DNA from 3 places in the Castellaniella sp. MT123 genome. Region 1 is predicted to be linked to each of the others. Evidence: predicted binding sites of a transcription regulator. Region 1 holds the regulator's gene; each other region holds the start of a gene.
What was found. The regulator NrdR, encoded in region 1, represses ribonucleotide reductase genes. The targets are predictions, from matches to a motif close to CACNANATNTNGTG.
Positions count from the first base shown of each region.

Region 1 (7,246 bases):
CATCCTGGGAATCCAGTTCAAATTGCACGCTCTTTCCGGCTACGTTCAATCCTTTGGCGTTCAGCTGCTCAATGGCCATGCGGACGCCATTTTCATTGTCCTTACCAATCACCGCCTGCGGACCGGTGAGCGGACCGATATGGCCGATTTTGATAACGGTCGTTTGACCGAATGACAACGGGCTGGCCAAGAGAAGTGCCGCGCCGATGATAATTTCTTTATGTTTCAACATTGTCTCCACCCCACGTTGGGAGGTAAATTCACTCGATTAATTGGCATCTTCCTGGTGTGGATGAGTTGAAACATCGACACTTTCGATCTGCCTCTCGTATTTTTCGCCCGGCTATCGGGGACTTCGTCCCACAACCGCCGGTGCGTTTCTACTTTTTCTAATGTCAGCCATGATCCGGGCAGAACCACTTCCCATATAGAATAATTCCGACCAATGGTCATAACAGAGATGACATGCTGCGATCCCGCTGTGACAAGCGTCAAGTGTGCGTCATGCGCCCCCCCCTACAGACACCGACGAGGACTCGGCGGGCAATGCGGGTCAAGGACGAGATCAAGGACAAAGCCTGCAACTACGTGCTGGAAAACGCGTTATCGCTGATGCAAGACGTCGACACGGATCGTATCGGCCATACAGCAAAAAGCCCTTGATTTGTAAAATCAAGGGCTTTGCATTCTGGCGGACAAGGGGGGATTCGAACCCCCGATACGCTATTCACGTATACACGCTTTCCAGGCGTGCGCCTTCAACCGCTCGGCCACCTGTCCTGAACGCCTGCCAGGGAACCCAGCAGACGAAGTCCAACATTCTAGCACATCATCCAGCCAGACCACCGGTGGCGACCACGCCCATCCCCCCGACCATGCGTTCCACATAACGGGCGATCAGGTCGATCTCCAGATTGACCGGTGAACCGACCTCGAGATTGCGCAAGGTCGTCACCTGCACCGTGTGCGGAATCAGGTTGATGGAGATCTCCGTGCCTTCTTCCTGATCCTCGACCCGGTTGACGGTCAGGCTGACCCCATTGACCGTGATCGAGCCCTTGTAGGCCAGGTATTTCGACAGATGCGCAGGCACGATGACACGCAATTCGATCGATTCGGCCACCGCGTCCAGGACGGTGACGTGGCCGACGCCATCGACGTGGCCCGAAACCAGATGCCCATCCAGACTATCGCCCAGTCGCATGGCGTGTTCAAGATTGACCTCGCCCTCGCGGTCCAGACCGCAGGTGTGAACCAGGCTTTCCCGCGACACATCGACCTCGAAGGCCTCGTCGTGCAAGGCGACCACCGTCATGCAGGCGCCCTGGATGGCAATCGAATCCCCCAGACGGGTCGATTGCAGCGGCAATCCGCCAGCGGCGATCGTCAGGCGGACACCGGCATCGTCCCCGGCGCCCAGGGGGTGAACGTGGGTGATGCGGCCCACGGCCGCGACGATTCCAGTAAACATGATGATCCCATCCAGAAAAGTGTCGGTTGACGCTACAGGCGCCGCCCCCGCGAAGCACGCCCTACGCGGCTGCCTGCTGTTCGGTCAGACCACACGCGGCCCTCAATGCCTGCCAACGATCCGCTTGGCGCAGATGCAGGCGCATGTCCCGGCCCAACTGTACCGCATCCAGGAATTCATAACGGTAAGCCTGATCCAGCCCGGCGATGGGCGCCGGCAAAGCCGCCAGACCCTGCCCCGCCCCCAGGACGCAGGGCGCGACATAGCCGATCCATTCATCGACATGATTGCCCGCCACCAGAGCACCCAGCAGGCGCGCCCCGGCCTCGACGTGCACCTCGTTGATTTCGTGCGCGCCCAGCCACTGCATGAGGCCATCCAGATCGATGGCGCCGTTGCTGCCGACCGGTAGCTGAATGACCCGCACGTTACGCGCCGCCAACCGCGCCGCCTTGCCGGCATCGACCCGGGACGTGAACACCCAGACCGGGTTGCCGTTGAAGAGTCGCGCCCGCTCGGAAATGATGAACTGGGTATCCAGCACGGCGCGGATCGGCTGCCGCACCGTCTGGACCGCGCGCACGTCCAGCATGGGATCGTCGGACAACACCGTGCCAATCCCGGTCAGGACGAGACAGGCCCGGGCACGCCAACGATGCCCGTCGGCGCGGGCGGATTCCCCGGTGATCCACTGGGACCGTCCGTCCGGCAGTGCCGTGTGCCCGTCAAAGGATGCCGCCGATTTCAGCCACACCCAGGGGGTGCCACGCGTCATGCGGGCGCAGAAACCCGGGTTCTGAGCGAGTGCGTCTTCGGCAAACAGGCCGACAGCCACCGTAATACCGGCGGCGCGCAGGCGCCCGATCCCGTGTCCGCATACCCGCGGGTTCGGATCCTGCAAGGCGACCACGACGCGCGCGACCCCGGCGGCGATCAGCGCATCCGCACAAGGCGGCGTACGCCCCTGATGACTGCAAGGTTCCAGTGTGACGTAGGCGGTGGCCCCGTGGACGTCAATCCCCTGCTCGGCCGCTGCCTGCAAGGCCTGGGCCTCGGCGTGGCGCCCGCCGACCGCCTGCGTGCTGCCTTCGGCCAGCCAGCGGCCGTCGCGCACCAGCACACAGCCGACGCGAGGATTTGGATTGCTGACGAAAAGTGCCTGTTCAGCCACCGCCAGGGCCCGCCGCATCCAACGGTGATCCTCGGTGGAAAAGGCGGTGGATTCAGGCCCCGTCATGATCGTCGCCATCATTGGCGGTCTGGAATTCGTCGATTGTCTGCACGAATTCGTGGATGTTCTCGAAGCTGCGATAGACCGAGGCGAACCGCACATAGGCCACCTGGTCGAGCTCGCGCAGGGCCTCCATGACGAGTTCGCCCACATAACCGGACGGGACTTCGCGCTTGCCGCTGGTCAGCAGGCGTTCCTGGATACGGGCGACGGCGGCGTCCAGCGCGGTGGCGCTGACAGGCCGCTTGCGCAGGGCCAGAGCCATGCTGGCCCGCAGCTTGGCCGGATCGAAATCAACCCGGGCCCCGTTGCGCTTGACGACCGCCGGCATCATGAGATCGACGCGTTCGTAGGTCGTGAAACGCCGATCGCAGTCGGTGCAGCGCCGGCGCCGACGGATCGTGTCGCCTTCTTCGGAGACCCGGGAATCCACCACCTGGGTATCGGGACAGCTGCAGAACGGACACTTCATCAGGATGACGGGTGCCCGTCGGCACCCGCTCCGGTTGGATTAGCGATAGACAGGCAGGCGCGTGGTCAGTTCGTTGACTTTGGCACGCACGCGCGCAACGTTGTCGGCGTCGTTGGGATTGTCGAGCACGTCGGCGATCAGATTGCCGGTGAGCTCGGCCTCGGCTTCCTTGAAGCCGCGCGTGGTCATGGCGGGCGTCCCCAGGCGGATGCCGCTGGTGACGAAAGGCTTTTCCGGGTCGTGCGGAATGGCGTTCTTGTTGACCGTGATGTGGGCCTGACCCAGGACGGCCTCGGCGGCTTTGCCGGTGATGCCCTTGGCGCGCAGATCGACCAGCATGACGTGGCTTTCAGTACGGCCGGACACGATGCGCAAGCCGCGCTTGACCAAGGTATCGGCCAGCACGCGGGCGTTGGCAGCCACCTGGGCCGCATAGGCCTTGAATTCGGGCTGCAGGGCCTCGCCGAAGGCGACGGCCTTGGCCGCGATCACGTGCATCAGCGGTCCCCCTTGAATGCCCGGGAAGATCGCCGAATTGATGATCTTTTCGAATTCCGACTTCATCAGGATGACGCCGCCGCGCGGACCGCGCAAGGACTTGTGGGTCGTGGTGGTGACAAAATCGGCATGCGGCACCGGGTTGGGGTAGACCCCGCCCGCGACCAGCCCGGCATAGTGGGCGATGTCCACCATGAGCAGCGCGCCGTTGTCGTGCGCGATGCGCGCCATGCGTTCGAAATCGATGCGCAGGGAATAGGCCGAGGCACCGCCCACGATCAGTTTGGGCTTGATGGTGCGGGCGAGTTCTTCGAGCTGGTCGTAGTCCAGGACCTCATTGGCATCCAGGCCATAGGAATGGAATTCGTACAGTTTGCCCGAGGCGTTGACGGGCGATCCGTGCGTCAGGTGGCCGCCTTCGGCCAGGCTCATGCCCAATACCTTGTCGCCCGGCTTGAGTACCGCCATGTAGACGCCCTGATTGGCCTGCGAACCCGAATTGGGCTGCACGTTGGCCGCCTCGGCCCCGAAAATCTGTTTGACACGATCGATGGCCAGCTGTTCCACCACGTCCACGTATTCACAGCCGCCATAGTAACGCTTGCCCGGATAGCCTTCGGCGTATTTATTGGTGAGCTGGGTGCCCTGGGCCTGCATGACGGCGGGGCTGGCGTAGTTTTCCGAAGCGATCAGTTCGATGTGCTGTTCCTGGCGGGCGTTTTCCTGTTGGATAGCGGCCCAGATGGCCGGATCGGCCTGATCGAGAGTGCGGGAGCGGACAAACATGGGGATTCCTGAGGACTGAAGGATATGAAAGCGATTGAAACGGGTCGGGTCAGCCCATTCTAGCGCGAACCCGGCGCATCACAGCGCATGCAGCCGGGGGTTCAAGGTATAGCTGCCGCTGATGGAGGCCTTGGCCAGCACGTGACCCTGCATGGCCGCCAGCGCCTGAGGCCCGGTAAACCGGCCCGAGACGCCCAGCTCGGCGACATCCAGGGCGTAAACGGTGAAAACGTAGTGATGGACGATCGCATCGTTCCAGGGCGGGCATGGCCCGTCATAGCCGAAATAATCGCCGCTCATGTCGCGGTCGGCGGCAAACCAGTCGGTATAGTCGTTCAGCCCCTGACGAGTGCCGTCCAGCGCCAGAGGGCCGGCCTTGCCGCGTGGCGTGATGCCGCTGGAATAGCTGCCTTCGGGCAGGTTGCGCACGTCGGCGCCTACGTCGACCAACACCCAGTGGTGAAAATCCGTGCGCGGCAGGTCGGCCGGAACCTCGCGACCGATCTGATTGACGTCGTCGGGCTGGGTCGGGACGTCGGGATCGACGCACAGGATGGCGAAAGACCGGACACCGTCAGGCACGTCCGACCAGGCCAGGTGCGGGTTGCAGTTACCCGCCAGGGCCACATGAGATTGCGGATCGATGCGTCCGAACGCGATGCGTTCGGGAATGACCCCCTGATCGGGGAAAGATTCGCTGTGCAGTTTCATGGGCCCTCCGGGGAGTTGGCCTAGGTCAGGGTAACCCGGGCGAATTTGCGTTTGCCGACCTGCATGACGTAGGTGCCAGCCGGCAACTGCAGGGATTTGTCTTCGATCCGTTCGCCGTCGATGCGCACGCCGCCTTGTTCGATGTTGCGCTGCGCCTCGGAGGCCGAAGCCGCCAGACCGGATTCGCGCAGGATTTTCAGGATGCCCATGGGCGATGCGCCTGCGGTGACTTCCGGCATGTTTTCCGGAATGACCCCATCCCGGAACTGTGCGTTGAAGTGTTCCAGCGCCTGACTGCCGCAGCCCGCCCCATGGAAGCGGTCCACGACTTCCTGGGCCAGCAGGACCTTGGCATCGCGCGGATTGCGCCCGCCCTCGATTTCCGCCTGCAGGCCGGCAATGGCGTTCAGCGAACGAAACGACAGCAGTTCAAAATAGCGCCACATCAGGGTGTCGGAAATCGACATCAGCTTGCCGAACATGGAGTCCGGCGTTTCGGTGATGCCGATGTAGTTGCCCTTGGATTTGGACATCTTTTCGACCCCGTCGATACCCTCGAGCAAGGGCATCGTCAGGATGCACTGGGGTTCCTGGCCGTATTCCTTTTGCAGTTCGCGGCCGACCAGCAAGTTGAATTTCTGGTCGGTGCCACCGAGTTCCAGGTCGGCCTTCAGGGCCACCGAGTCGTACCCCTGCAGCAGCGGATACAGGAATTCGTGAACCGAAATCGGCACGCCGCCCCGGAAGCGACGGGTGAAGTCGTCGCGCTCCATCATGCGCGCCACGGTGTAACGGGAGGCGAGCTGGATCAACCCACGCGCACCCAGCGGGTCGCACCATTCGGAGTTGTAGCGGATTTCGGTGCGCGTCGGGTCCAGCACCAGGCTGGCCTGCGCGTAATAGGTTTCGGCGTTGGCCCGGATCTGTTCCGGCGTCAACGGCGGGCGGGTGGTGTTGCGCCCGCTGGGGTCGCCGATCTGGGCGGTGAAGTCGCCAATCAGGAAGATCACGGTATGACCCAGATCCTGCAACTGACGCATTTTGTTCAGGACGACCGTGTGCCCAAGGTGAATGTCGGGCGCGGTGGGATCCAGGCCCAGTTTGATGCGCAAGGGCGTGCCGGTTGCGCGGCTGCGGGCCAGCTTGGCGGTAAATTCGGAAACCACGAGGAGCTCGTCACAGCCCCGCTGGGCCACGCGCAGATCATCGGCAATCTGGGGGTCTTCGGGAATGCTGAGAGACGACATGGCAGACGCTAATATCAGAAAAATTGAAAAAATGCTCGAAAAACGGAAGGTAATGCGCTAGCATAACGTGCTTTCGCAGCTTCTGTACAACACATTCGACGCCCAAGCAAGCGCCGGAACCTCATATTAGCAGAGCCTTCCGCCTGCCAGTGCCTCGTTCCTCCGGTATGCATATCCCCCGAACCGATAGCGTTCGCCAGACGAACACAGCGTCCTTGTACAGCCTGAATTTCTGAACCGATTTTTTTTGCCCATGATGCCTGAAGCCCACCAGACGCAACGCCACCGCCACATCACACGCAGTCTGCTGTTCGCCGCCGGGGGCTTGTTTCTGACCGCCGCCGCCTTGGCTGTCGTCAAACCCGCCACCCCGCCGGAACCTGTCTTCCAGGCGCGCCAGACCCTCGACCTGCCCCCCATGGGCGGAATCGCCCACAACGCAGCCCCCTACATCGCCTCGACACGCATCCGCCGTGGTGACACAGTGGCCGATTTGCTGCACCGCCTGGGAATCCGCGAGGATGGGTTGCTGACCTTCCTGACGCACGATGACAGCGCGCGATCCATCTATAAGCTCTTCCCCGGCCGCTCTGTGCAGGCCGCTCTGGACGACCAGGGCAACCTGCTGTGGCTGCGCTATGCGCACACACCCGGCACCAGCGACAAATCCGGCGTCGCGTCGGCCTGGCTCGAGATCCGGCCCGACGGGCATGGCGGCTTCGATGCACAAGAACGCACCACCGCCGCCGCGCGCGAGACCCGCATCGCGGAAGGCGAAATCACCAGTTCGCTGTTCGGCGCGGCCGACGAGGCGCAACTGCCCGACGCCA
Region 1 is NZ_CP154879.1:2,247,878-2,255,123, forward strand. It holds gene ABCV34_RS10530 (branched-chain amino acid ABC transporter substrate-binding protein) at 1-232, opposite strand, end outside; tRNA gene ABCV34_RS10535 (tRNA-Ser) at 690-780, opposite strand; gene ABCV34_RS10540 (riboflavin synthase) at 830-1,471, opposite strand; gene ribD (bifunctional diaminohydroxyphosphoribosylaminopyrimidine deaminase/5-amino-6-(5-phosphoribosylamino)uracil reductase RibD) at 1,533-2,708, opposite strand; gene nrdR (transcriptional regulator NrdR) at 2,695-3,174, opposite strand; gene glyA (serine hydroxymethyltransferase) at 3,214-4,458, opposite strand; gene ABCV34_RS10560 (YbhB/YbcL family Raf kinase inhibitor-like protein) at 4,537-5,169, opposite strand; gene tyrS (tyrosine--tRNA ligase) at 5,190-6,416, opposite strand; gene ABCV34_RS10570 (peptidoglycan DD-metalloendopeptidase family protein) at 6,670-7,246, shown strand, end outside.

Region 2 (7,246 bases), 880 kb from region 1:
TGGTATTCGGCAACAACGATATTCCGGGCGTGATGCTGGCGGGTGCCGTCTCCGCTTATATCCACCGCTATGGTGTGTTGCCCGGCCGCCGCGCGGTCGTGTTCACCAACAACGACAGTGCCTACCAGACAGCGATCGACCTGAAGCGCCATGGCGCCGATGTCACCGTCGTCGATCCGCGCGTGCTCAGCCACGGGACCCTGCCGACAGAGGCCGAGCGCCTGGGGGTCCGGGTCATCCATCAGACGGTGGTGGCCGAGGCACGCGGCGGCAAGCATGTGACCGGTGTGCGCCTGCGGGGCCACGGCGCCAGCTTGCGCGACGGCATCGATGCGTTGGCCTGCGATCTGCTGGTCATGTCCGGCGGCTGGAATCCTGTGATCCACCTGTACGCCCAGTCGCGTGGCAAACCGCGCTGGTGCGAGGAACGGGCCTGCTTCGTGCCGGATGCGGCGGCTCAGCCGCAAAGCAGCGCGGGTGCCGCCAACGGCGACTTCAGCTTGCAAGCCGCCCTGGTGGGTGGCGTGCAAGCCGGCCTGCGGGCGGTGCAGGGCGCCGCGCCGACGCGTCCGGCCGATCTTCCCGACTGGTCCACCCATTCCGTCGAGGTCACGCCGCTGCTGCCGCTGTGGTCGGTTGGCAAAGGCAAGGATGCCACGCGGGGTTCGAAGCAGTTCATCGATTACCAGAACGATGTCTCCGTCTCCGACATCCTGCTGGCGGTCAGCGAGGGCTACCACTCGGTCGAGCACGTCAAGCGCTATACCGCCATGGGTTTTGGCACCGATCAGGGCAAGCTGGGCAACATCAACGGCATGGGGGTGCTGGCTGAAGCCTTGAAGCAAAGCATTCCGGCAACCGGGACCACGACATTCCGTCCCAACTACACGCCGGTCAGCTTCGGCGCCATGGCGGGGCGGGAACTGGGCGACTGGTTCGATCCGATCCGCCGCACCTGCCTGCACGACTGGAATCTGGAACAAGGCGCCATCTTCGAGGATGTGGGCAACTGGAAGCGCGCCCACTACTATCCGAAACCGGGCGAGGACATGCACGCGGCGGTGCGGCGCGAATGCCTGGCCGTGCGCAACAGCGTCGGCATCCTGGATTACAGCACCCTGGGCAAGATCGATGTGCGCGGCCCGGATGCGGTCGAGTTCCTCAATCGCCTGTACATCAATTCCTGGACCAAGCTGCAGCCTGGGCGCTGCCGTTATGGCTTGCTGCTGGATGAAAACGGCATGGTCATGGACGACGGCGTGAGCATTCGCCTGGCCGAGGACCATTTTCTGCTGACCACCACCACCAGTGGCGCCGCCCGCATCATGAGCTGGATGGAGCGCTGGCTGCAGACCGAATGGCCGGATCTGCGGGTCTATCTGACGTCGGTGACCGACCAGTATGCGGTGGCGACCGTTGCGGGCCCCCACGCGCGCAAGGTCCTGACCGCCGTCTGCAAGGACATCGATTTCAGCAATGAAGCCTTTCCTTTCATGAGTTTCCAGGAAGGCACCATCGATGGGGTGTTCGCGCGCGTCCTGCGGGTGAGCTTTTCCGGCGAGCTGTCCTACGAAATCTATATGCCGGCCAACATGGGCCGCCATATCGTCGAGCGGTTGATGAAAGCTGGCCAGCCCTACGGCATCACGCCCTACGGCACCGAGACCATGCACGTGCTGCGCGGTGAAAAGGGTTACATCATCGTCGGCCAGGATACGGACGGGTCGGTCACCCCGATGGATCTGGGCATGGGCGGCATGCTGGCCAAGACCAAGGATTGCCTGGGTAAGCGTTCGCTGTCGCGCAGTCATACCAGTGGTCCCGGGCGCAAGCAGTTTGTCGGCCTGCTGGCCAAGGACCCCGCCTGCGTGCTGCCTGAAGGCGGCCAGATCCTGCAGGGCCCGACCCAGGCGACCATCGCCCCGATGTTCGGCCATGTGACCTCCAGCTACATGAGCCCGATCCTGGGACGGTCGATTGCGCTTGCCATGCTCAAGGACGGCCAAGCACAGATGGGCCATGAAGTCACGGTGGCCACGGCCGATGGCCGATTCATGCCGGCACGCGTCTGCAGTCCGGTGTTCTACGATCCCGAAGGAGCCCGTCAAAATGTTGACTGAAAACAAACAGCAGAGCCCGCTGACGGGACTGCATGTGGACTTTGGCCTGCCCCTGTTGCATGGCGCCCCTGATCGGGTGTCCTTGAGCGAGCAGCCTCTGGTCAGCCTGGCCAATCTGCGTGTGGACCCATCCGATCCCGCCGCCCTGGGGGCCGTCCAGGCGTGTCTGGGGCTGGAACTGCCCCTGGTGCCCAATACGGTGACCCGTCATGGCGATATCACGGTCTTGTGGCTGGCACCCGACGAGTGGCTGGTGCGCACCGGGGCCGGCAGCGGGGACGATCTGGCATCCCGGGCCGAACACGCGCTGGCGGGCCATTGGTTCGCGGTCACGGACCAGAGCAGTGGCTATTCCGTCGTCCAGCTGCATGGACCGGGGGTACGCAATGTGCTGAACGCGGGCTGTCCGCTGGATCTGCACCCCCGTGCCTTGCCGTTCGGCCGGTGTGCCCAGTCGCATTTCTTCAAGACCAGCGTACTGCTGTACCCGCTGGGGGAAGATGGCGATGCCTGGGAACTGATCGTGCGGCGCAGCTTCGCCGATTACGCCGTGCGCATGCTGCTCGATGCGATGGAGAGCTGACCGCCGATCCGCGTGGCGGCACGGGCCGCCTGCGGGGGCGATCGCGGCGCCTACCCGCGCCGCAGCTCGAATGACGGAAACAGCGCCGCCAGTGCGTCGCTGACCGCCGCACATGGCCAGTCCCGCAAGGACTGGCCATGTGCGTTCAGAGCCTCGTCGGCGCAGCCTTGGGGCCGGAATACCTGCACTGCGTAGCGGCGCACCCCGTATTGCGCCAGTGTCTGGCCCAGCGCCAGCAAGCCGTCCTGGCTGATCAGATCGGGGTGCGCCGTTGTGCGGCATTCGAAATCCACTCCGCTGTCCAGCACGGCCCGCAAACTGTCGCGCGCGGGTTCGCCGCTGCGGGTCACCCCAGTGATCCGTTCGTAGTCCTCAAAGCTGGCTTTGATGTCCAGACCCACCCAGTCCACAGCGGGCAACACCTGTGCGAGCCGGCGCGGGTGGGTCCCGCCCGTGTGCAGGCCAATGCGGTAACCCAGGGCCCTGACCTGGTCGATCGCGGCGCCCAGGCCGGGATCCATAGTGGGCTCGCCGCCGCTGAAGACGACACCGTCGATCAGGCCGACCCGGCGCCGCAGGAAGGCCAGGACGCCATTCCAGTCGAGCGGGCTGTCGGCGGTGCGGGGCTGCAAGTGCGGGTTGTGGCAATAGCCGCAGCGCCAGGGGCAGCCCTGGACGAAGATGACGGCGGCCAGCAGGCCGGGATAGTCGGTGGCGGTGAAGGGCACCAGGCCGCCGATCTTGATGCGTGTGGTGGTTGGCATTTTGCTTGGGGGGAGTGTTCTACGCACCGGCCTCGTCCCGGCCTGGAACGCCGTCGCGACGGCGTCCGCGGTGGAATGACCAGTGCTCTGTGCTTATGCGGCGTGTCGAGCCGGGGCTTGCCCCGTGCGCCGTTCGACGAAGAAGCGGCGCTCGTGAAATTCGCCCTTCTTGCCGATATTGAAGGACGACATGGGCCGGTGGTAGCCCATGACGCGGGTCCAGATCTCGCAGGGCTGGCGTTCGGCGTCGTTCAGTGTGATGGGGGTGTGGGTCATGATGTGCTCCTGAAAGGATGGTGAGTGAAAAAATGCCGGGCCCGGCAGGCCCGGACGGGTGAAAAGGGTGGGCCGGCGCTCAGGCCGGGCTGGCGGCCGCGATGCCCTCGGTGACCGGGGCGGCTGTCGAGGCAGTGACCCGTTTGCGTGCCAGCAGTTCATCGTCGCAGGTCGGGCAGAAGTCGTGCCGGCCCGGCAGGTAGCCGTGCTTCGGGCAGATGGAAAAGGTCGGCGTGATCGTGATGTAGGGCAGCGAGAAGCGGCTGAGCGTGCGGCGCACCAGGGTGCGGCAGGCCTCGGCCGACGACAGCGGTTCGGTCATATACAGATGCAGTACCGTACCGCCGGTGTACTTGCGTTGCAGCTCATCCTGGCGTTCCAGGGCCTCGAAGGGGTCGTCGGTGAATCCCACCGGCAACTGCGACGAATTGGTGTAGTAGGGCATGTCGGGCGTGCCCGCCTGCAGGATATCCGGCCAGCGGGCACGGTCTTCCTTGGCGAAGCGATAGGTCGTGCCTTCGGCCGGGGTGGCTTCCAGGTTGTATAGGTGGCCGGTGGCTTCCTGGAATTCGATCATGCGGGCGCGGACATGGTCCAGCAGGCGCACGGCGAAGGCATGGCCCCAGGGGGTGGTCAGATCATGTTCGTCGCCGGTGAAGTTGCGGATCATTTCATTGACGCCGTTGACCCCCAGCGTGGAAAAATGGTTGCGCAGGGTCCCCAGGTAGCGGCGGGTATAGGGGAACAGGCCGTCGTCCATGTGCTGCTGGATGACCCGGCGTTTGATTTCCAGACTGTCGCGCCCCAGGGCCAGCAGTTCGTCCAGCCTGGCGAGCAGACCGGGTTCGTCGTTCGGGTGCAGGTAGCCCAGGCGGGCGCAGTTGATGGTGACCACACCCAGGGATCCGGTCTGCTCGGCCGAGCCGAACAGGCCGTTGCCGCGCTTGAGCAGTTCGCGCAGATCCAGCTGCAGGCGGCAGCACATGGACCGGATCATGTTGGGCTTCAGTTCCGAATTGATGAAGTTCTGGAAGTAGGGCAGGCCGTATTTCGCCGTCATCTCGAACAGCCGTTCGGCGTTGGGGCTGTGCCAGTCGAAGTCCGGCGTGATGTTGTAGGTCGGGATGGGGAAGGTGAAAGCCCGTCCGTGCGCATCGCCCGCCATCATGACCTCGATGTAGGCCTGATTGATCATGTCCATCTCGGCCTGCAGATCGCCGTAGGCGAAGGGCATTTCTTCGCCACCGATCACGGGCACCTGCTCGCGCAGGTCTTCCGGGCAGACCCAGTCGAAGGTCAGGTTGGTGAACGGCGTCTGCGTTCCCCAGCGGGAGGGGACGTTCAGGTTGTAGATCAGTTCCTGGATGCACTGGCGCACCTGGTCGTACGTCATGGCGTCCTTGCGGATAAAGGGCGCCATGTAGGTGTCGAAGGAACTGAAGGCCTGGGCGCCGGCCCATTCGTTCTGCAGCGTGCCCAGGAAATTGACGATCTGGCCGACCGCGCTGGACATGTGGCGCGGCGCGGCGGATTCGACTTTGCCGGGCACGCCGTTCAGGCCTTCGTTGAGCAGCGTGCGCAGCGACCAGCCGGCGCAGTAGCCCGACAGCATGTCCAGGTCGTGGATGTGCAGGTCGCCCTGGCGGTGAGCCTGGCCGACGGTTTCCGGGTAGACGTGACTGAGCCAGTAATTGGCGATCATCTTGCCCGAGGTGTTCAGGATCAGCCCGCCCAGCGAGTACCCCTGGTTGGCGTTGGCGTTCACGCGCCAGTCCTGCTGGCGCAGGTATTCGTCGATGGAACGGATGACGTCCACGTGGGGAATGGGGCGCTCGGCCGGGCTCTGGGGCTGGATGGAAGTCATCCGGAATTCCTCTATATATTGTGTATTCGTGAATATTAAACACAATATATAGTGTCATCAAGCGATCCAGAGCCTTTTTCTGATAGCCTTGATGGGGGTCAAGAACAGACGCGGCGCACCGCCACCCGGTCAGTGCCTGGATGGCGGTGCGATTCCCAGAGGGCCAAGGATGACGGGCTGCGGTACGTATCGCAGCGTCAGGACAGATCGATCCAGATCGTCTTGAGCTGGGTGTATTGGTCGTGCGCGTGGATGGAGTTGTCGCGGCCGCCGAAACCCGACTGCTTATAGCCGCCGAATGGCGTCGAGATGTCGCCCTCGCCGAAGCTGTTGACGGTGACGGTGCCGGCGCGCAGCATCCGGGCGCCTCGGATCACCCGTTTGCCGTTGGCCGAGAAAATCGAGGCGGCCAATCCATAGTCGGTGTCATTGGCGACCGCGATGGCTTCCTCGAAGCTGTCGACGGTGATCACGCTCAGGATGGGACCGAAGATTTCTTCGATGGCCAGTTTCGAGTCGCGCCGGGTGTCGACGATGGTGGGTTCGACGAAGCCTTCGGACACGATCTTGCCGCCCATCAGGACTTTTTCCGCCCGGGTCGCTTCCAGGTAAGCGCTGACCTTCTGGAAGTGTGCTTTCGATACCAAGGCGCCGACGCGCACGGCGGGATCCAGCGGATCCCCCACGATCCATTGCGCAGCCTCGGCCTTGACTCGTTCGAGCAGGCGATCCTTGATGCCGCGCTGGACGATCAGCCGGGACGCAGCCGAGCAGTTTTCCCCCATGTTCCAGAACGCGCCGTTGACGACGTGCGCCGCCACGGTGTCCAGGTCTTCCGCGTCGTCCAGAACGACGCAGGGGTTCTTGCCGCCCAGTTCCAGTACCACTTCTTTGAGGTTGCTGGCGGAGGAATAATTCAAGAAGCGCCGCCCGGTCGCCGTCGAGCCGGTGAAGCTGACCATGTCCACGTCGGGATGTTTGCCCAGGGGCTCACCGACTTCGGTGCCGGAACCGGTGACGATGTTCAGTACGCCGGCCGGCAGCCCGGCCTGGACCGACAGTTCGGCTACGCGCAGCGCTGTCAGCGTCGTTTCTCCGGCGGGCTTTATGACGACCGAGCAGCCGGAGGCCAGGGCGGGGCCGATTTTCCAGGCCAGCATCAGCAGCGGAAAGTTCCAGGGCAGCACCAGGCCGACGACGCCGACGGGCTCGCGCACCACCAGGGCGATGTGGCTGTCCGAGGCGGGGGCGACCTGATCGTAGATTTTGTCGATCAATTCGGCGTGCCATTTGAGCACGTGGATGGTTTCCGGCACATCCACGGTTTCGCAGTCGAAGATGGTCTTACCGCTGTCGATGCTTTCCAGTACGGCCAGTTCGCGGGCGTGCGTTTCCATCAGATGGGCCAGGCGCAGCAGGGTTTCCTTGCGCTCGCGGGGGTGGATGCGCGACCAGCGGCCGTCTTCGAATGCGGCGCGCGCGGCGCCGACGGCCAGATCCACGTCTTCGGCGTTGCAGGCGGCAATCTCCGTCAGCACTTCGTTAGTGGCGGGATTGGCGGTGGTGAAGGTCCGGCCCGAGATTGACGGGCGGAATACGCCATCGATGAAGGCGTGTTGCGGCAGTTTCAGTTCTGCTG
Region 2 is NZ_CP154879.1:1,362,923-1,370,168, reverse strand. It holds gene ABCV34_RS06300 (sarcosine oxidase subunit alpha family protein) at 1-2,120, shown strand, start outside; gene ABCV34_RS06295 (sarcosine oxidase subunit gamma family protein) at 2,110-2,703, shown strand; gene ABCV34_RS06290 (anaerobic ribonucleoside-triphosphate reductase activating protein) at 2,754-3,467, opposite strand; gene nrdD (anaerobic ribonucleoside-triphosphate reductase) at 3,561-3,743, opposite strand; gene ABCV34_RS06280 (ribonucleoside triphosphate reductase) at 3,823-5,607, opposite strand; gene ABCV34_RS06275 (aldehyde dehydrogenase) at 5,805-7,246, opposite strand, start outside.
Region 2: a site for NrdR is predicted at 5,648-5,661, ahead of ABCV34_RS06280 (ribonucleoside triphosphate reductase). Genes of this name have one in related genera too.

Region 3 (7,246 bases), 1.5 Mb from region 1:
AGTCCTGTTTCTGATAGTTGAAGACGTTGTCAGACATGGCGGATGTTCCTGGTGAAAAGTGAGGCAACCGCCAGCGCGCGGCGCCCCGAAGGCGCGGCGGACGGTTGCCGGGTTGGATGAGCGCGAACAGGACGCTAAAGCGTGCAACCACCCGCGCAGACGGGGTCATCGGCGTTTTCCACGGCATCCGGCGCCGGGATCCGGGCGCTCAGGCCGATGCCGACGGCCCCGGCCAGCCGCACGAAGCCCTGGGCGGCCACCGAGAAATCGGCGACTTTCTTCATGCCGGCCGACGTCTTCTGGTTCATGTAGTACTTGGACTTCAGACCCATCTTCACGCGATACAGATAATTCTGGATCATCTCGGTGGATTCGATGCTGGCGTCGCCGATCACCTTGCGGTAGAAATCAGCCGAAATGCCCTGATCGGTCCATTTCTGGATGATGGCGTAAATGTCCGTCATGTCCTCTGTGGGAACGTCCCAGGCGGATTCGTACCACCGGCCCAGCGTGTCGCCCTCGGGCGCGGCCCAGTAGTTCACCCGCTGGTTGTCGGTCTTGATCATCGTCAGTTCGCGGATCGGGTAGACGCCGTTGGTGGTGCCCGACGAATTGGCCGAAGTTTCGGTGGGCATGTGGGCGGCCACCACCGAATTGCGGATCCCGCCATTGGCGACGATCTCGGCGCGCAGGCGTTCCCAGTCGTAGCGGTTCTCGAACGGCGCGATCTTGTCCACATTGCGGTTGTAGGTGTCGGTCGGCAGCCAGCCCTGAGGCCACCTGGTCTTGTGCATCCAGGGCGCGTTGCCCAGTTCCTTGCCCAGCCGCAGGCTGGCGCGCACCAGATGGTAGTAATGGCGTTCGGCGACCCAATGGACGAACTGCTTGCCTTCGGCTTCGGTGTAGCGCTTGTGATTCTTTGCCATCAGATGCGCCAGACCAAGCATGCCGACACCGGCATTCAGACGGGCTTTGGACGTCACCCCGACGTGCGGCAGTTCGTAGTCAGCCAGGTGAATGCACTTGTCGATCATCAGCAGCGCATAGTAGGCGACTTCGTCGTATTGCTCGTCGGATTCGATGTTCGACACCACGATGCCGGCCAGATTGCAGGTCGCGACTTCCGGCGAGGAATACCGGACGATTCGTTCGACCCGCGTGCCGTCCGCCAGTTCGTCACCGGCCTTCAGGTCCTCCAGGTAGACTGTCCCCCGGCGGGTTTCCACCACACCAGTGCCCGGCTGCAGCGTGCGCTGCCGGCCATCGGCATCCAGGAACTCCACGAAGGACACGTCGCCCGACTGATAGAGCTCAGTGATGTGGTTGTAGGGCGCCGTGGGCAGCGCGATTTCCGAGCACAGATTGGAGCTGTAGATCGTGCCATTGAAGGGCGTGTGCCGGTTCATCTCGTAGATGTTGTGCTCGTAGACGCGGCCCGTCTCGTTCCACTCGTTGATGGCCGTGATCAGCAATTCACGCGCATTGACGTAGTGCTTCTTGAAATTCGCGTTCTGTTCGTACTGGGTGTAGAGCGCCTCGAAACGCGGCTCGTCGTCGCTGTACAGGGCGTCGTACAGATCGGGAGCGGTGTAGCAGTTGAAGAGGAACACGTTCTCGTTGCGCGCGACCTTGCGTGCGAAGAACCGGTTGCCGCCCCAGGAATAATCCATCCCGCGGATCTTCTTGTCTTCCGTGGACATGGGGTTCTTCAGGCGCAGCAGGGTGTCGACTTCCGGATCGAAGATCGAGAAATAGCTGGTGCAGGCACCGCCCCGTCCGTTCTGCAGATTCGCCTTGATCTCGGCCACGACCGCCCGTAGATAGGGCAGCTTGCCCTGATGGCGGATCACGCCGCCGCGCACCGGATCGTTGACCGAGCGGGTCTGCAGGTAGGAACCGATCCCCGCACTCATGTAGGTCATGGTGTTGGCGATGTGGTTGCCCACTGCGATGGAACGCGCGGAATCGCCCGATGCGTACAGGCAGCAGCTGGCATAGCCGCGCAGCGGGGTGCCCAGGTTGATGTGGTTGGGCGTGGGCGCGTTGATGCGGTTTTTGGACAGGTGCTCGTAGAATTTTGCCACGTCGCGCATGCGGCGTTCGCGGGGCTGGTCCACCGCCAGCGCCATCGCCATGCGCATGTAGACGAACTGCGGGGTCTCGTAGTGGATGCCCTTGACGCGGTCGGAAATTGCATATTTTGACCGGTGCGTATGGATCTGATAGTGGGCGTATTCGAAATCCCGGGTGTGGTCGATCATGCCTTCGACCTGGAAATATTCCTCTTCCGAATAGTCCAGACGTTCCATGTAACCCAGGCCTTCGAGGCGCCGGTGCAGGGTCAACACCGTGGGAAAGGCTCCGTCGCAGACGTCCTTGAGTTCCTTCTGGGCCAGCGCGGCGTACAGACGGCCGGCCATGCGGTTATAGGACCAGGTGTCGGCATCCAGGCAGTGCCGGATGAGCTGCATCTGCAGGAATTCCGAGGAACACTCCTCGGGCATGTTGGTGACGGTCTCGAGCACCACCGACGGCCAGTCCACCCCATCGCCCAGAGTGGTGGCCCCCCATTCCCCCCAGCCATTCAGTTTCGACGGGATGAAGGGCTCTTTCCTGCCATCGCGTTTGATAACGGTCTTGATCATGGTGGTCGTCTTTTTTGAATGATGGATGAGAGGGGATCGGGTGCGTCCGTCGTGGAACGACATCCGATCCTGCGCACATGGTACACCAACCCTTGTGCGCAAACCACCTCAAAACACTACATGTAGTGATTCAAAAATTGACGATTTCCGACCGGCGGCAATCGCTGACGAGCGTGCCCGCCCGTCTCCTGTGGCGGAGCCGGGCGTATCGCGCGGAAAGCAACCGCATCAGACCCCGACGACCGACACGGCCTTGGTGTTGAGGTAGGCCTCCAGAGCCTCGGGGCCGCCTTCGGTGCCGTAGCCGGAATCCTTGATACCGCCAAACGGCAGCTCGGCCGAGGGGGTCGCCGGCTGATTGATCCACAGCATGCCGGCCTCGACCCCGTCGGACAGCAGCCGCACGTTCTTGAACGAACGGGTGAAGGCATAAGCCGCCAATCCGTAGGACAGGCGGTTGGCTTCGGCGATAGCTTCCTCGAGACGATCGAAAGGCAGGATGCCGGCCACCGGGCCGAAGGGCTCGTTGTTGAACAGGTCGGATTGCGTCGTCAAGCCGCTGATCAGAGTCGGTGCAAAGAAGTTGCCGACCTCGCCAACCCGGTGGCCGCCAGTCAGGATCTCGCCGCCACGCCGCCGGGCGTCATCGACGACCTGGGCCATCGCCGCCAGGCGACGGGGATTGGCCAGGGGTCCCAGGGTTGTCCCCTCGTCCAGGCCCGCCCCAACCTTGAGGGACTGCGTCTGCCGCACGAAGGCCTTGGTGAACTCGCCCACCAGGCTGCTGTGCACCAGGAAACGGGTCGGCGAGATACACACCTGGCCGGCGTTGCGGAATTTGGCCTTGCCGGCCGCGGACACGGCAAGCTCGACGTCGGCATCCTCGGCCACGATGACCGGCGCATGGCCCCCCAGTTCCATGGTTACCCGCTTCATGTGGGCGCCCGCCAGCGCGGCGAGCTGCTTGCCGACGGCGGTGGACCCGGTGAAGGTCACCTTGCGGATGACGGGATGCGGGATCAGATAACCGGAGATCTCGGCGGGATCGCCATATACCAGGCCGACCGTCCCCGGCGGCACCCCGGCATCCACGAAGGCCTGCAGCAGCGCTGCGGGTGACGCCGGCGTTTCCTCGGCTGCCTTGCACAGGAAGGAACAGCCTGTGGCCAGCGCGGCGCCCAGCTTGCGCACCACCTGGTTGATCGGAAAGTTCCAGGGGGTAAAGGCCGCCACCGGACCGACCGGTTCCTTCAGCACCAGTTGCTGGGCCGCAGGATTGCGCGAGGGCACGATGCGGCCATAAACCCGCAGCCCCTCGTCGGCAAACCACTCGATGATGCCGGTCGCCGCCAGGGTTTCGGCCCGGGCCTCGGCCAGCGGCTTGCCCTGCTCCAGCGTCAGCAGTCGTGCGATATCGCCGGCGCGCTCGCGCAGCAGGGCGGCCGCCCTGCGCATGGTCGCGGCGCGTTCGTGGGCGCTGGTGGCGCGCCAGGCCTCGAACCCCTGCTGGGCGGCGGCCAGAGCACGGTCCAGATCAGCCTTCCCGGCGTGCGCCACGCGGCCGATCACCTGCCCGGTCGCCGGATTGACGACGTCGAGCGTGCGGCCATCCGCGGCATCGACCCAGGCATTGGCGATCAGCAGCCGGGTATCGGGATAATGGGGCGTAGTCATGCAATGTTCCTCCGTCTGATGATGAGTAGCAGGCCCAAGCCCGGCCTGCTCCAGTGTGCCGCTGGCCGATCCTGATCATAGGCCGGCCACACGGGACGCTACTGGCACTGTATCAAAACAAGGGGCACCGCACGCCCCACACGCCGGAGCCCGGCGTACAAAGATCGGATCACCACAGGACGAAGAACAGCATCCAGGCCCAGCAGAACGGCAGCAGCCCCGCCGCCACCGCGAGGACAGCAGCTGCTCGCCGCAGCGGTTGCACCGTGCGCAAGCCGGCCAGACGCCACTCGAAGCGCAGGCTCCAGGCCAGAGCCAGCGTCAGCAGGGTGAAGCGCAGCGGATTGGCCCAACCGGTCGGCACACCCTCATGCTGGAGCAAGGTCAGGGTAGTCGCCGACAGGCCCAGGAACACCCCAACGCCCGCAGCCGGAATCAGGCCCTGAGCCAGTTTGTGGACGCCGGCCAGGGGACTGCGCAACAGCAGCCCCGCCGCATCGCGGACTCCAGGCCGCTGCGCCGCCGGCAACACCCGGTCGGCCAGCCAAAGACCGCAAAAAACAGCGCCGCCGACCACGACGGCTGCGCCAAAGATGAACATCAGGATGACCACGCCGTCCAGCCAGCTGAAGCTGTCGTTGACCTCTGGATAATGGGTCAGAATGAACCAGGGCGCATTGTCAGCCAGCGGCCAGTAGACGTCGTGGTTCACCAGCCAGGTGGCGATGGTCTGCTTGATCGTCACGAACCAGGGGCTGGCGCTCCAGAGAAACGCCCCAACGGCGATCCCCATCAAGCCAAAGACAATCAGCATCGTCTGCCAACCGCTGCCTTCGGCCACATGGATGATCTCGGCCTCAGGCGATCGCGGCGACAGCGCGATGGCCCCCCGGTAGTCGCTGCAACGGCCGCACATGTGGCATTCCGCCGCTCCCTGCATGTTGCGCAATGGCAGCAGAGGTGCACAGTTGATGGTTTCGGTGCGCCGCACCGGCGCGCGCCAGGCCTGGGCATCCACCCGGTAATACCAGGGAGCCAGCTTGGCCAACAGATTGAATACGCCACTGACTGGGCACAGGTATTTGCACCAGACGCGCTTGTTGCGACCGTACAGCCAGCCCACGATCATGGCAGCGATCGTAGACCCGCCCAGCACGGCCGCCACGGCCCATGGGTACTGATAGACGCTGACCAGCTGCCCGTAGATTGTCGTCAGGCTGAAGGCCACGAAGGGCCAGCCGCCCCAGCGCATCCAGCGCGGAATGGCACCGCCTCGTCCATGCCGGCTGGCCCATTCGGTCAGGGCGCCTTCGGGACAGAACAGGCCGCACCAGGCGCGGCCCAGCAGCGGAATGGACACCAGCACGAACGGCCACCAGATACCCCAGAAAGCAAACTGGGCAACCACCGTCAGGTTGTTGAAAACAGACGCGGTGCGGTCGGGCAGAGGCAGAGCGGCCGGAATGATCAACAGCGCCAGGTAGACCCCCACGATGGACCACTGCATCCGCTGGATGGCGCGCTGGTGGTCGCGCAGGAAATCCCCGACACGCGCGACGCCCGCGCGAAACCCCTGCCCGCGCGCAGATGACCTGATCATGAAATCGTTCCTGGATACGCTCGTCGAAAGCACAGGGCGCAAAGCGCATACCGCCTGCCTGCCCCTTGCAAATCCCTGTTCATCGCAGCGACGATTCAGGTCGCCGCCGGTGTTCCCGCAGGTCGCACAACCGCTCTGGGCACGAGCGAGGCGCGACGCAGCAATTGAGTGACGACACCCCAGTAGGCCATCCAGATCAACAGTTGCGACAACGCGGGAGCTGCCCGGTAGCCGGCGAAATCAGCCAGGATTTTGCCCAGGCCGCCTTCGGTGCCGAGCAACCAGCTGCTATCCCAGACCGGATCCACCAGGGCCGGCAGCACATCCAGCGAAATCAGCCGGTCCGTGGCGGACACGAGCAGCGCGCCAGCCAGCAGCAACAGCAGGACCTCGGTCAGCTTGAAAAATCGCCGCCAAGTGATGATTCGTCCGCCCAGCTGCAGCAGCCAGAAGGTCATCAGCGCGACCGCGAAGCCACCCAGACCCGCCAGCGCCATCGACGCCATATGACCGTCATCCTGGGAGGACAAGATGGCGCCATACAAGAACACCACGGTTTCGCTGCCTTCGCGCGCCACGGCGATCATGACCAACGCGAGCAGCCCCCACCAATGATCCTCGCCGATCTGCTCGGAGGCGCCGGTCTCCAGTTCCCGCTTCAGGCCTCGGCCGTGACGCCGCATCCAGACCACCATCTGGACCACCAAACCGCACGCGATGAGTGCGATGACCGTCTGAAACCATTCCTGCCCGGTATCCGACAGCCAGGAAGCTACCCCCAGCAAAGCGAGAGCCAAGGCCCCGGCCAACAGGAGCCCGGCGCCAACGCCACCCCAAAGCCATGGCAGCCCGCGCCGCCCCTCGGGCGACATGCGCAGCCAGGAATACAGGATGCCGACCACCAGCATGGCCTCGACACTTTCACGCCAGACGATAAAGGCGACTTGTTCCATAGAAAGATACCTGAATCAGGGTTTGGGCAATACCACCAGGGTGCCCTTCACCTGGGGGTGGAAATCATCGAAGAAGGGGTATTCGCCTGGTCGCGAGAGGGTGAACACGATAAAGGATGTCACTCCCGGACCCAGGACCTTTTCTTTGCGCAAGGGCAGGCTTTCGAATTCGACCGCCTTGGTGCTTTTGTTCACCAGCACGATCTTGAACCGCCCGGCGGGGACTTCCAGCCGGGTGGGCTCGAAGGTTCCGTCCGCATTGAAGGTCAGCGTATAGACCGGCATTTCGGCATGTGCCGCGGACAGCGGCGCCAGCCACCCGGCCAGCGACAGCAGCGCCAACGCCAGCCAGGCGCGCGCGCCCCGGGTGACGC
Region 3 is NZ_CP154879.1:419,435-426,680, reverse strand. It holds gene ABCV34_RS01940 (ribonucleotide-diphosphate reductase subunit beta) at 1-37, opposite strand, end outside; gene ABCV34_RS01935 (ribonucleoside-diphosphate reductase subunit alpha) at 135-2,645, opposite strand; gene ABCV34_RS01930 (NAD-dependent succinate-semialdehyde dehydrogenase) at 2,874-4,319, opposite strand; gene ABCV34_RS01925 (4Fe-4S binding protein) at 4,489-5,919, opposite strand; gene ABCV34_RS01920 (FTR1 family protein) at 6,015-6,872, opposite strand; gene ABCV34_RS01915 (cupredoxin domain-containing protein) at 6,888-7,246, opposite strand, start outside.
Region 3: a site for NrdR is predicted at 2,760-2,773, ahead of ABCV34_RS01935 (ribonucleoside-diphosphate reductase subunit alpha). Genes of this name have one in related genera too.